DNA from 3 places in the Streptomyces sp. NPDC028722 genome. Region 2 is predicted to be linked to each of the others. Evidence: predicted binding sites of a transcription regulator. Region 2 holds the regulator's gene; each other region holds the start of a gene.

Region 1 (4,279 bases), on a different contig from region 2:
CGGGGGTGAGGAGCAGAGCGAGGTCGTTCACCGGGTCATTGTGGGCCAGTCGGTGGATGGTGCGCGTCCGGCGGCGGTGTCGGCCGGGAGCGGGGGCCGCGGCCTGGGAGGATCCGACACCATGCGAGTAGTAGTACAAAATGACAAAAGTCAGGCATCGGGCGTGCCGGTGGCCGTCCGCTGCGCAGCCCTCGCCCTGGCCGCCGCCGCCCTCCTCACCGGCTGCGCCGGAGGCACCGAACCGGCCGCCGGACAGGGCGGCCCGGCCCGCGCCTCCGACCCGCGGACCCGCCAGGCCGCCGAACGCGCCCGCCAGGCCGCGGAACACGCCCGGCTGGCCGCCGCCGCCCACCGCTGGGGCCTGGCCGGCACCCCGCTCACGCCCCCGGCCCCGCCCGCCAGGAAGCCCGAGATCACCGCCCGGGACGGCTTCGAGGTGGACGGGCAGGAGGAGGAGCGGCTCCCGCCGGTCTTCACGACCGTCCCCACCCGGCAGAAGGTCGTCTTCCTCACCATCGACGACGGCGCGGAGAAGGACCCCGCGTTCCTGCGCATGATGAGCGAGCTGAAGATCCCGTACACGGCCTTCCTGAGCAACTACCTCGTCAAGGAGGACTACGGCTACTTCCGCAGGATGCAGGCGCAGGGCGTGACCCTCAACAACCACACCCTGACCCACCCCTACCTGCCCGGACTGTCCTACGACGAGCAGCGGCACGAGATCTGCGGCATGCAGGACATCATGAAGAAGCAGTTCGGCAAGGCGCCCACCGTCTTCCGGCCGCCGTACGGCAACTACAACGGCGACACCCTGCGCGCCGCCAAGTCCTGCGGGATCAAATACGCGCCCATCTGGGACGAAGAGGTCTTCGTGGACCACTGGGAGTACCGCGAGTGGGACCGCAGCCTGCACCCCGGCGACATCGTCCTCACCCACTTCCGGGGCCGGGACGACTGGGACGGCACGATGCTGGACGACATGCGCCGCTTCCTGGACAAGGTCACGCGCGAGGGCTACGCCGTGGCCCGCCTGGAGGACTACCTGTGACGCCGCGGGGCCCGGCCGCGGTCCTCGCCGCGGCCCTGCTCCTGACGGGCTGCGCCCCGTCCGTCGACCCCATCGAGCGGCTCGGCAAGAAGGCCGCCGAAGGGGTGCGCCCGCACGGCCCGGCCCCCGACCGCGGCTACCGCCGCTGGGGGCTGAGCGAACCGCTCGCCCGCTCCCCGCTGCACACCGCCCGGCCGCTGTCCGCGCACCCGGGGGCACACACCCTGCCCCCGGTGGCCGACCACGTCCCCACCCGCGACCGGGTCGTCTTCCTCACCTACGACGACGGCGCCGAACAGGACCCCCGCTTCGTCGACATGGTCCGCGAACTGCGGCTGCCGGTCAGCGTGTTCCTCACCGACAGCGTCGCCGGCCCCGGCTACGGCCACTTCGCCCGCCTGCGCGCGCTCGGCGCCGGCATCGAGAACCACACCCTCGACCACCGGGCGTCGGCCGGCACGCCGTACGCCTCCCAGCGGGCCGAGATCTGCGGCCAGCAGCACCGGCTCCGCGCCCGCCTCGGCGTCCGCCCGCGCCTCTTCCGCCCGCCGTACGGCTCGTACGACACCACCACCCGGCGCGCGGCGGCGGACTGCGGCATCACCGCGATCGCCCTGTGGCGCGCCGCCCTGACCCCGGCCGGCCTCGTCTACACCCACGGCCCGCGTCGGCTGCGCCCCGGCGACATCGTCCTGGTGGGCCCGGACGAGTCGACCGGCCTGTCCCTGCGCGAACGCACGACGCGGGTGCTGCGCAAGGTGCAGGAGCGCGGGCTGACCGTCGGCCGTCTCGAGGACTATCTGTAGGTCCGGCACCGGCCGCCAGCGGGTCAACGGCAGGCCCCGGCACCCCCCGAATCGGGGCGACGCGCCGCGCGCACTGGCACTCCGCTTGACCGAGTGCTAATCGCGGTCATAGTCTCGGCCCTGGCACTCGGCAGTCGAGAGTGCCAACAAAGCGACGGGCAGATCCGGCACCCGCGACGACGGATCGACCTGGTCGCCACCTCAGACAGTCAACCCCGAGATCTCCGAAGGGGGAGGTCGGATCGTGACGACCACCAGCTCCAAGGTTGCCATCAAGCCGCTCGAGGACCGCATCGTGGTCCAGCCGCTGGACGCCGAGCAGACCACGGCCTCTGGCCTGGTCATCCCGGACACCGCGAAGGAGAAGCCCCAGGAGGGCGCCGTCCTCGCCGTGGGCCCGGGCCGGTTCGAGAACGGCGAGCGTCTGCCGCTCGACGTCAAGGTCGGTGACGTCGTCCTCTACAGCAAGTACGGCGGCACCGAGGTGAAGTACAACGGCGACGAGTACCTCGTGCTCTCGGCTCGCGACGTCCTCGCGATCATCGAGAAGTAATCACCTCAAGCACTTCGCTGCTCTGAGCTGCGCCCCTGGCCCCCGCGAATCGATAAGAAGCCGGGCGCCCGGGGCGCAGTCTCTTTTCACCCACTGATTTCGGAGAGGGCTCCCGCTGTCATGGCGAAGATCCTGAAGTTCGACGAGGACGCCCGTCGCGCCCTTGAGCGCGGCGTCAACAAGCTTGCCGACACGGTGAAGGTGACGATCGGCCCCCGCGGCCGCAACGTCGTCATCGACAAGAAGTTCGGCGCCCCCACCATCACCAATGACGGTGTCACGATCGCCCGCGAGGTCGAGATCGAGGACCCGTTCGAGAACCTCGGTGCCCAGCTGGTGAAGGAGGTGGCGACCAAGACCAACGACATCGCTGGTGACGGCACCACCACCGCCACCGTGCTCGCCCAGGCGCTGGTACGCGAGGGTCTGAAGAACGTCGCCGCCGGTGCCTCCCCGGCCGCCCTGAAGAAGGGCATCGACGCCGCGGTCAAGGCCGTCTCGGACGAGCTGCTCGCCACGGCCCGCCCCATCGACGAGAAGTCCGACATCGCCGCCGTCGCCGGGCTGTCCGCCCAGGACCAGCAGGTCGGCGAGCTGATCGCCGAGGCGATGGACAAGGTCGGCAAGGACGGTGTCATCACCGTCGAGGAGTCCAACACCTTCGGTCTGGAGCTGGACTTCACCGAGGGCATGGCCTTCGACAAGGGCTACCTGTCGCCGTACTTCGTGACGGACCAGGAGCGCATGGAGGCCGTCCTGGAGGACCCGTACGTCCTCATCCACCAGGGCAAGATCGCCGCCATCGCCGACCTGCTGCCGCTGCTGGAGAAGGTCATCCAGGCCGGTGCCTCCAAGCCGCTGCTGATCATCGCCGAGGACGTCGAGGGCGAGGCCCTGTCGACCCTGGTCGTCAACAAGATCCGCGGCACCTTCAACGCCGTCGCGGTGAAGGCCCCCGGCTTCGGCGACCGCCGCAAGGCCATGCTCCAGGACATCGCCACCCTCACCGGCGGCACCGTCATCTCCGAGGAGGTCGGCCTCAAGCTCGACCAGGTCGGCATCGACGTGCTGGGCTCGGCCCGCCGCATCACCGTCACCAAGGACGACACCACGATCGTCGACGGCGCCGGCAAGACCGAGGACGTGCACGGCCGCGTCGCGCAGATCAAGGCCGAGATCGAGAACACCGACTCCGACTGGGACCGCGAGAAGCTCCAGGAGCGCCTCGCGAAGCTGGCCGGCGGCGTGTGCGTGATCAAGGTCGGCGCCGCCACCGAGGTGGAGCTGAAGGAGAAGAAGCACCGCCTGGAGGACGCCATCTCCGCGACCCGCGCCGCGGTCGAGGAGGGCATCGTCTCCGGTGGCGGTTCCGCCCTGGTGCACGCCTCCAAGGTCCTGGCCGGCAACCTGGACAAGACCGGCGACGAGGCCACCGGTGTCGCCGTGGTCCGCAACGCCGTGGTCGAGCCGCTGCGCTGGATCGGCGAGAACGCCGGCCAGGAGGGCTACGTCATCGTCTCCAAGGTCAAGGACCTCGAGGCGGGACAGGGCTACAACGCCGCCACCGGTGAGTACGGCGACCTGATCAAGGCCGGCGTCATCGACCCGGTCAAGGTCACCCGCTCCGCCCTGGAGAACGCCGCCTCCATCGCCTCCCTGCTGCTCACGACCGAGACCCTGGTCGTCGAGAAGAAGGAAGAGGAGCCGGAGGCCGCGGGCCACGGCCACGGTCACGCTCACTGAGCGAGCACGCGCCCGAGTGAAGGCCCGGTTCCCGGCAGGGGACCGGGCCTTCGCCCTGTTCACCGTGTGTACCGCCGCCCGCTGCCCCCGGTCCGCGCGGCCCGGTCGCCCGGACGGGCCAGCGGACCG
Region 2 (4,279 bases):
CGGGAGAACAGACCCTGCTGCCCGGGCTGGAACTGGCCCTGGGGGCGTTCCTCGCCGCGCAGCTTGGCCAGTTCGCGCAGGACGCGTTCCTGCTCGGGGTCGAGCTTGGTCGGGGTCATGACCTCGACGTGGACGATCAGGTCACCCCGGCCGCCGCCGCGCAGATGGGTCACGCCCCGGTCGTGCAGCGGGATCGACTGGCCGGACTGGGTGCCGGGCCGGATGTCGACCTCCTCCATGCCGTCCAGGGTCTCCAGCGGCACCTTCGTGCCGAGCGCCGCCGCCGTCATCGGGACGGTGACCGTGCAGTGCAGGTCGTCACCGCGCCGCTGGAACATCGGATGCGGCAGCTCGTGGATCTCGACGTACAGGTCACCGGCCGGGCCACCGCCGGGACCGACCTCGCCCTCACCGGCGAGCTGGATCCTGGTGCCGTTGTCGACACCGGCCGGGATCTTCACGGTGAGCGTGCGGCGCGAGCGGACGCGGCCGTCGCCGGCGCACTCCGGGCACGGGGTCGGCACCACCGTGCCGAAGCCCTGGCACTGGGGGCAGGGCCGGGAGGTCATGACCTGGCCCAGGAAGGACCGGGTGACCTGCGACACCTCGCCACGGCCGCGGCACATGTCACACGTCTGCGCGGACGTGCCCGGGGCCGCGCCCTCACCGTTGCAGGTGTTGCAGACGACCGCGGTGTCGACCTGGATGTCCTTGGTCGTCCCGAAGGCCGCCTCGTCCAGCTCGATCTCGATGCGGATCATCGCGTCCTGGCCGCGCCGGGTGCGCGAGCGCGGCCCGCGCTGCGACGCCGTACCGAAGAACGCGTCCATGATGTCGGAGAAGTTGCCGAAACCGCCGGCGCCGAAACCGCCCGCGCCGGCCCCGCCCGACTGGGAGAGCGGGTCGCCGCCGAGGTCGTAGACCTGCTTCTTCTGCGGGTCCGACAGCACCTCGTAGGCGGCGTTGATCTCCTTGAACCGCTCCTGGGTCTTCGGATCGGGGTTGACGTCCGGGTGCAGCTCGCGAGCGAGCCGACGGAACGCCTTCTTGATCTCATCCTGCGACGCGTCGCGGCGCACGCCGAGAACGGCGTAGTAGTCCGTGGCCACTTACGACTCCGCCAGGATCTGTCCGACGTACCGTGCCACTGCGCGTACCGCTCCCATCGTTCCCGGGTAGTCCATGCGGGTCGGTCCGACCACGCCGAGCTTGGCGACTGCCTCGCCGCCCGAACCGTAGCCCACCGACACGACGGAGGTGGAGTTGAGTCCTGCATGGGCGTTCTCGTGGCCGATGCGCACGGTCACGCCCGGGTCCTTCGCCTCGCCCAGGAGCTTGAGGAGCACGACCTGCTCCTCCAGGGCCTCCAGGACAGGCCGGATCGTGAGGGGGAAGTCGTGCCCGAAGCGGGTGAGATTGGCGGTACCGCCGATCATCAGCCGCTCCTCGTTCTCCTCGACGAGTGTCTCCAGAAGAGTGGAGAGCACCGTGGAGACCGTACCGCGGTCCTCGTGGTCGAACGCCTCCGGCAGGTCCTCGACCAGTTTCGGCACGTCCGCGAACCGGCGGCCCGCGACCCGGCTGTTCAGCCGCGCCCGCAGATCCGCCAGCGAGGCCTCGCCGAACGGCGCCGGGCAGTCGACCATCCGCTGCTCGACCCGGCCGGTGTCCGTGATCAGCACCAGCATCACCCGCGCGGGAGCCAGCGAGAGCAGCTCCACGTGCCGGACGGTGGACCGGGTCAGCGACGGGTACTGCACGACGGCGACCTGCCGGGTCAGCTGCGCCAGCAGCCGCACCGTGCGCGCCACGACGTCGTCCAGGTCGACGGCGCCCTCCAGGAAGTTCTGGATGGCCCGCCGCTCGGGTCCGGTCATCGGCTTCACACCGGCCAGCTTGTCCACGAACAGCCGGTAGCCCTTGTCGGTGGGGATGCGCCCCGCACTGGTGTGCGGCTGGGCGATGTATCCCTCGTCCTCCAGGGCCGCCATGTCGTTGCGGACGGTCGCCGGGGAGACGCCGAGGTTGTGCCGCTCGGTGAGCGCCTTGGAGCCCACCGGCTCCTCGGTGCCGACATAGTCCTGGACGATCGCGCGCAGCACCTGAAGCCTGCGTTCACTCAGCATCCGCGCGCACCTCCAGCACGTCGTCCCCTCGTCCGTTCGTCCGTCCGGGCCGGCCGCCTGGCACTCCGCCCGTGCGAGTGCCAGCCTTCCCCGGCCAAGTGTACGGCTGTCGGGTACGCACCGGGCAAGGCCGGCCCCGCCGTACCGGCCCGTAGCGCTAGCGTCGCCGGTATGACGGTGACTTGGGAAGACCTGGGCTGGGAACGGTTGGCCCCCGGGGTGGGGCGGTGCCGGCTGCCGGGCTGGGACTGCACGGCGGGCCTGGTCCTCGGCGTGGGCACGGCGCTGGTGGTGGACACGGGATCGAGCCCGGCGGAGGGGGCCCGGCTGCGGTCCCGGGCCGAGGCGCTGGCCGGCGGCCGTGTGACCCATCTCGCTCTCACCCATCCCCACTTCGACCACGTCTTCGGCGCCTCGGCGTTCGCCGGCGCCGAGACGTACGCGGCCGTGGGCACGGACGCGGTCCTGGTCCACGAGCGCGAGGAGCTGCGCCTGGACGCGCTCAGGAACGGCCTGCCGCCCGCCGACACCGACGAGGCGGTGGACGCGCTGGTCCCGCCCGGCCACCCGGTGTCCGGCGAGTGGACGCTCGACCTGGGCGGCGGCCGGCAGGCGCTGCTGGCGAACGTGGGCCCCGGCCACACCGCGCACGACCTCGCCGTGCTCGTCCCCGGTGATCCGGAGGTGGTGTTCTGCGGCGACCTCGTGGAGGAGTCCGGCGAGCCGCAGGCGGGGCCGGACGCGGTCCCCTCGCGCTGGCCGGACGCGCTGGACCGGCTGCTGGCGCTGGGCGGCGAGGACGCGCGGTACGTGCCGGGACACGGAGCGGTGGTGGACGCCGCCTTCGTCCGGCGTCAACGGGACGCGCTGGCCGCCCGATTCGGCGTGAGCTGAGCCGCTGCCCCGACCGGTTCCCGGCGTGTCGTGCGCGCCGCCGTGCGGCTTCTCCTATCGTCATCCGAATGCGCCAGTACTCCGCCGATCTGACCCCGTCGTGGAAGAAGCCGAAGCCCGTGCCGGAGGTGGCGGCCGAGCCGGGCCTGGTGGTCGAGGAGCCCGGCAGCGGGTTCTGCGGGGCGGTGATCCGCTGCGAGGCCGGCACGGTGACCCTGGAGGACCGCTTCGGCAAGCACCGGGTGTTCCCGCTCCAGCCGCGCGGCTTCCTGCTGGAGGGCCGCGCGGTGACGCTCGTACGGCCGCCGTCGGGGCCGGCACGCCCCACGCGCACGGCGTCCGGCTCGGTCGCCGTGCCGGACGCACGCGCGCGCGTGGCCCGCGCCGGCCGGATCTACGTCGAGGGCCGGCACGACGCCGAACTGGTCGAGAAGGTGTGGGGCGACGACCTGCGCGTCGAGGGCGTGGTGGTGGAGTACCTGGGGGGCGTGGACGACCTGCCGGCGATCGTCGCGGAGTTCGCGCCGGGCCCGGACGCCCGGCTGGGCGTGCTCGTGGACCACCTGGTGCCCGGCAGCAAGGAGTGGCGCATCGCACAGTCGGTGACCAGCGAGCACGCGCTCGTCGTCGGTCACCCGTACATCGACGTCTGGGAGGCGGTGAAGCCGTCCGCCGTGGGCATCCCGGCCTGGCCGGCGGTGCCGCGCGGCCAGGACTGGAAGACGGGGGTGTGCCGGGCGCTGGGCTGGCCGGAGAACACGGGCGCGGTGTGGCAGGGGATCCTGGCCCGGGTGCGGTCGTACAAGGACCTGGAGCCGGAACTGCTGGGCCGGGTCGAGGAACTGATCGACTTCGTGACCGCGCCCGCGTAGGGGGCGGGCGAGGCGCTGATCCACTCCGTGACCGCGTCCGCGTGACGGGGTCAGTCGACCAGGTCCCGCACGGGTCAGTCGACCAGGTCCCGCACCACCGCGTCCGCCAGCAGCCGCCCGCGCAGGGTCAGCGCGGCGCGCCCCTCCTCGTACGGCCCCGTCCGGAGCAGTCCGTCGGCCAGGGCCCGGCGTGCCGCCGCGAGCCCCTCCTCCCGGAGCAGGTCCAGCGGCACGCCCTCCCGCAGCCGCAGCTCCAGCAGGACGCGCTCGACCCTGCGGTCCTCGTCGGACAGCAGCTCCCGGCCCGCGCCCGGCGAGCGTCCCGACGCCAGCGCCGCCGCGTACGCGCCCGGGTGCTTCACGTTCCACCAGCGCACGCCGCCCACA
Region 3 (4,279 bases), on a different contig from region 2:
CCGGCCGGCGCGGCGTTCTTCTCCGGCTTGTCGGCGATGACGGCCTCGGTGGTGAGGAACAGCGCGGCGATCGACGCGGCGTTCTGGAGCGCGGAACGCGTCACCTTGGCCGGGTCGATGATGCCCTCGGCGACCAGGTCGACGTACTCACCGGTCGCGGCGTTCAGGCCGTGGCCCGGGGTGAGGTTGCGCACCTTCTCCACCACGACACCGCCCTCGAGGCCGGCGTTCACGGCGATCTGCTTCAGCGGGGCCTCGAGCGCGATGCGCACGGCGTTGGCGCCGGTCGCCTCGTCACCCTCGAGCTCCAGCTTCTCGAAGACCTGGGAGGCCTGGAGCAGGGCCACGCCACCACCGGCGACGATGCCCTCCTCGACGGCCGCCTTGGCGTTGCGGACGGCGTCCTCGATGCGGTGCTTGCGCTCCTTGAGCTCCACCTCGGTGGCGGCACCGGCCTTGATGACCGCGACACCGCCGGCGAGCTTCGCCAGGCGCTCCTGGAGCTTCTCGCGGTCGTAGTCCGAGTCGCTGTTCTCGATCTCGGCGCGGATCTGGTTGACCCGGCCGTTGACCTGCTCGGAGGAGCCCGCACCGTCGACGATGGTGGTCTCGTCCTTGGTGATGACGACCTTGCGGGCGCGGCCCAGGAGGTCCAGGGTCGCGTTCTCCAGCTTGAGGCCGACCTCCTCGGAGATCACCTCGCCGCCCGTGAGGATGGCGATGTCGCCGAGCATGGCCTTGCGGCGGTCGCCGAAGCCCGGGGCCTTGACGGCGACGGACTTGAAGGTGCCGCGGATCTTGTTGACGACCAGGGTCGACAGGGCCTCGCCCTCGACGTCCTCGGCGATGATCAGCAGCGGCTTGCCCGACTGCATGACCTTCTCCAGGAGCGGGAGCAGGTCCTTGACCGAGGAGATCTTGGAGTTGGCGATGAGGATGTAGGGGTCCTCGAGCACCGACTCCATGCGCTCCATGTCGGTCGCGAAGTAGGCGGAGATGTAGCCCTTGTCGAAGCGCATGCCCTCGGTGAGCTCGAGCTCCAGACCGAAGGTGTTGCTCTCCTCGACGGTGATGACGCCTTCCTTGCCGACCTTGTCCATGGCCTCGGCGATGAGCTCGCCGATCTGGGTGTCGGCGGCGGAGATGGACGCGGTGGAGGCGATCTGCTCCTTGGTCTCGACGTCCTTCGCCTGCTCCAGCAGGGCGGCGGAGACGGCCTCGACGGCCTTCTCGATACCGCGCTTCAGGGCCATGGGGTTGGCGCCGGCGGCGACGTTGCGCAGGCCTTCCTTGACCAGGGCCTGGGCGAGAACGGTCGCGGTGGTCGTACCGTCACCGGCGACGTCGTCCGTCTTCTTGGCGACTTCCTTGACCAGCTCGGCGCCGATCTTCTCGTACGGGTCCTCGAGCTCGATCTCCTTGGCGATGGAGACACCATCGTTGGTGATCGTGGGGGCGCCCCACTTCTTCTCGAGGACGACGTTGCGGCCCTTGGGGCCGAGCGTCACCTTCACGGCGTCCGCGAGCTGGTTCATGCCGCGCTCGAGGCCGCGCCGCGCCTCCTCGTCGAACGCGATGATCTTGGCCATGTGAAGTGGTCCCTCCAGGACTGGGGGTGATTCCTTCGGACCGCGCCCGCGCCCGCGACGGACGGCTCGCCGGCCGCGTGGTTCCTTGCCCCACTTGGCCTGCGGGCCTCACCGACCCGGTCCTTCGTTGTCACTCTCACCTTCAGAGTGCTAACGCCAATGATTAGCACTCGGCATGGTCGAGTGCAAGCGCCTCGGGGGGTGAGAGCCCTCCGTCAGCCCCCCGCGAACACCCGCCGGCACGCGCGCGCGGGCGCGGACCGGACGCGGACCCCGCCCCGGACCGGCGCGGATCCGGGCACGGCGAAGGGCCCGCACCCTGTGCCGGTGCGGGCCCTTCGCCAACGAGAAACGTTCAGGCGCTGAGGCGAACCATGTCGGCCTGCGGGCCCTTCTGGCCCTGCGAGATCTCGAACTCCACCCGCTGGCCCTCTTCCAGGGTGCGGTAGCCGTCCATCTGAATGGCGCTGTAATGGACGAAGACGTCCGCACCACCGTCGACCGCGATGAAGCCGTACCCCTTCTCCGCGTTGAACCACTTGACGGTGCCCTGAGCCATGCCTAACTCCCCTATTACTGGCCCTTGCACAGATCCACACTTCGCGGACCCGGGTCAGACCTCACCCCCCACTGGCCGGGGGCGTGCGCCGGAACGCGTCGACCGCGGCTGAATGTATCTGTCCAACTGCCGTCTGCAACAGGTCAATCGGACGAGAAATCTGGACGCGGGCGGTCCGGAATGTGGCGAGAATTCATCCGACTTCAGGGCAAGTCGGGCCCCGCAAAGGGAACAAATGCCGCGGAACACCCCAGCACTTTGGCTGTTTCTTATCGGGCGTGCGGCATGAATTGAGGGGCCGCCGACCCGAGGACCGCGACCGTGTTCCCCAACTCTACCGCGCTCAATCACACAGAATTGCCCCCTCCGCTTCTCTTACGGAGGGGGCAATCACATGAACGATATGTAACCGGCGTTACCGAAGGTAATGATGCGGCGGATCAGCCGCCGGCGACCGCCGGAATGATCGACACTCCCGCACCGTCCGGCGTGGCGGTCTCGAGGCCCTGCTCGAAGCGGACGTCGTCGTCGTTGACGTACACGTTCACGAACCGGCGCAGCTTGCCCTGGTCGTCCAGCACCCGGGCGGCGATCCCGGCGTGGTTCTTCTCCAGGTCGGCGATGACGTCGGCGAGGGTCGCGCCCTCGGCGGCGACCTCGGCCGAACCGCCGGTGTAGGTGCGCAGGATGGTGGGGATGCGAACGGTCACGCTCATGCGAGGCCAGCCTCTCGGAAGGAGTCCAGGGTCGGGCGGATGGTGGCGGTGAGACCGGTCCCGGCCACCGCGTCCAGGGTCTTCAGGCCGTCACCGGTGTTCAGGACGACCGTGGTCTTCGCCGGGTCCAGCACACCGTTCTCGATCAGCTTGCGGGTGACGCCCACGGTGACACCGCCGGCGGTCTCCGCGAAGATGCCCTCGGTCCGCGCGAGCAGCTTGATCGCGTCCACCACCTGCTGGTCGGTGACGTCCTCCACGGCACCACCGGTGCGGCGCGCGATGTCCAGCACGTACGGGCCGTCGGCCGGGTTGCCGATGGCGAGCGACTTGGCGATCGTGTTCGGCTTCTGCGGCCGTACGACGTCGTGCCCGGCCTTGAAGGCGGTGGACACCGGCGAGCAGCCCTCGGCCTGCGCGCCGAAGATCCGGTACGGCCGGTCCTCGACGAGACCGAGTTCGATCAGCTCCCGGAGACCCTTGTCGATCTTCGTGAGCTGGGAGCCGGAGGCGATCGGGACCACGATCTGGTCGGGCAGCCGCCAGCCGAGCTGCTCGCAGATCTCGTACGCCAGGGTCTTGGAGCCCTCCGCGTAGTACGGCCGCAGGTTGACGTTGACGAAGCCCCAGCCCTCGCCGGCCGAGTCGCCGATCAGCTCGGAGCAGAAGCGGTTCACGTCGTCGTAGTTGCCCTCGATGCCGACCAGTTCACCGCCGTATACGGCGGCCATGACGACCTTGGCCTGCTCCAGGTCGTGCGGGATGAACACGCAGGAGCGCAGGCCGGCCCGGGCGGCGGCGGCGCCGACGGCACCGGCCAGGTTGCCCGTGGAGGAGCAGGACAGGGTGGTGAAGCCGAAGGCGCGGGCGGCCTCCAGGGCCTGGGCGACGACCCGGTCCTTGAAGGAGTGCGTCGGGTTCCCGGAGTCGTCCTTCACGTACAGCCCGCCGGTCACGCCCAGCTCGCGCGCCAGGTTGTCCGCCCTGACCAGCTCGGTCCAGCCCGGGTTCAGGTTGGGCTTGCCGGCGACGTCCGCGGGGACCGGCAGCAGCGGGGCGTAGCGCCAGATGTTCGCGGGGCCCGCCTCGATACGGCGGCGCAGCTCTTCGGTGTCGTGGGCGGAGAAGTCGTAGGCGATCTCCAGCGGACCGAAACACTCCTCGCAGGCGAAGACCGGGCCGAGCGGCACCCGGTGACCGCACTCGCGACAGCTCAGGGCCGTGGCGGGACCGAGGTCGACGGTGGAACTGCCGGTGCTTGCAACTGTCTGCACAGCCATGGAGGCGAGGCCCTTTCTCCTCATCTTCCTCACGACGCACTTCGCCGTGAGACGGATTTGGCACCTTCCCTAGCCGGGAGCCTCGCGAAGACGATCAGAACTGATCTACGAGAACCGACTGGAGGGTTGCCGGGG

Evidence for each region. Region 2 encodes HrcA, which represses chaperone genes, less so after heat shock. Its sites were predicted from a motif close to TTNGCACTCNGNNNNNCNGAGTGCNAA; they were not measured.
Region 1: the regulator HrcA is predicted to act here: its motif matches at 1,928-1,954, upstream of groES (co-chaperone GroES).
Region 3: the regulator HrcA is predicted to act here: its motif matches at 1,753-1,779, upstream of groL (chaperonin GroEL).

What each region holds. Positions count from the first base shown of each region.
Region 1 is NZ_JBEZWU010000009.1:217,204-221,482, forward strand. It holds gene AB0F03_RS17265 (SAM-dependent methyltransferase) at 1-31, opposite strand, end outside; gene AB0F03_RS17270 (polysaccharide deacetylase family protein) at 122-1,048, shown strand; gene AB0F03_RS17275 (polysaccharide deacetylase family protein) at 1,045-1,854, shown strand; gene groES (co-chaperone GroES) at 2,099-2,407, shown strand; gene groL (chaperonin GroEL) at 2,528-4,150, shown strand.
Region 2 is NZ_JBEZWU010000029.1:46,130-50,408, reverse strand. It holds gene dnaJ (molecular chaperone DnaJ) at 1-1,109, opposite strand, end outside; gene hrcA (heat-inducible transcriptional repressor HrcA) at 1,110-2,126, opposite strand; gene AB0F03_RS31730 (MBL fold metallo-hydrolase) at 2,298-3,020, shown strand; gene AB0F03_RS31725 (DUF3097 domain-containing protein) at 3,089-3,892, shown strand; gene hemW (radical SAM family heme chaperone HemW) at 3,967-4,279, opposite strand, start outside.
Region 3 is NZ_JBEZWU010000003.1:363,974-368,252, forward strand. It holds gene groL (chaperonin GroEL) at 1-1,589, opposite strand, end outside; gene AB0F03_RS06935 (cold-shock protein) at 1,945-2,148, opposite strand; gene AB0F03_RS06940 (MoaD/ThiS family protein) at 2,589-2,864, opposite strand; gene thrC (threonine synthase) at 2,861-4,144, opposite strand; SAM riboswitch class I at 4,162-4,279, opposite strand, start outside.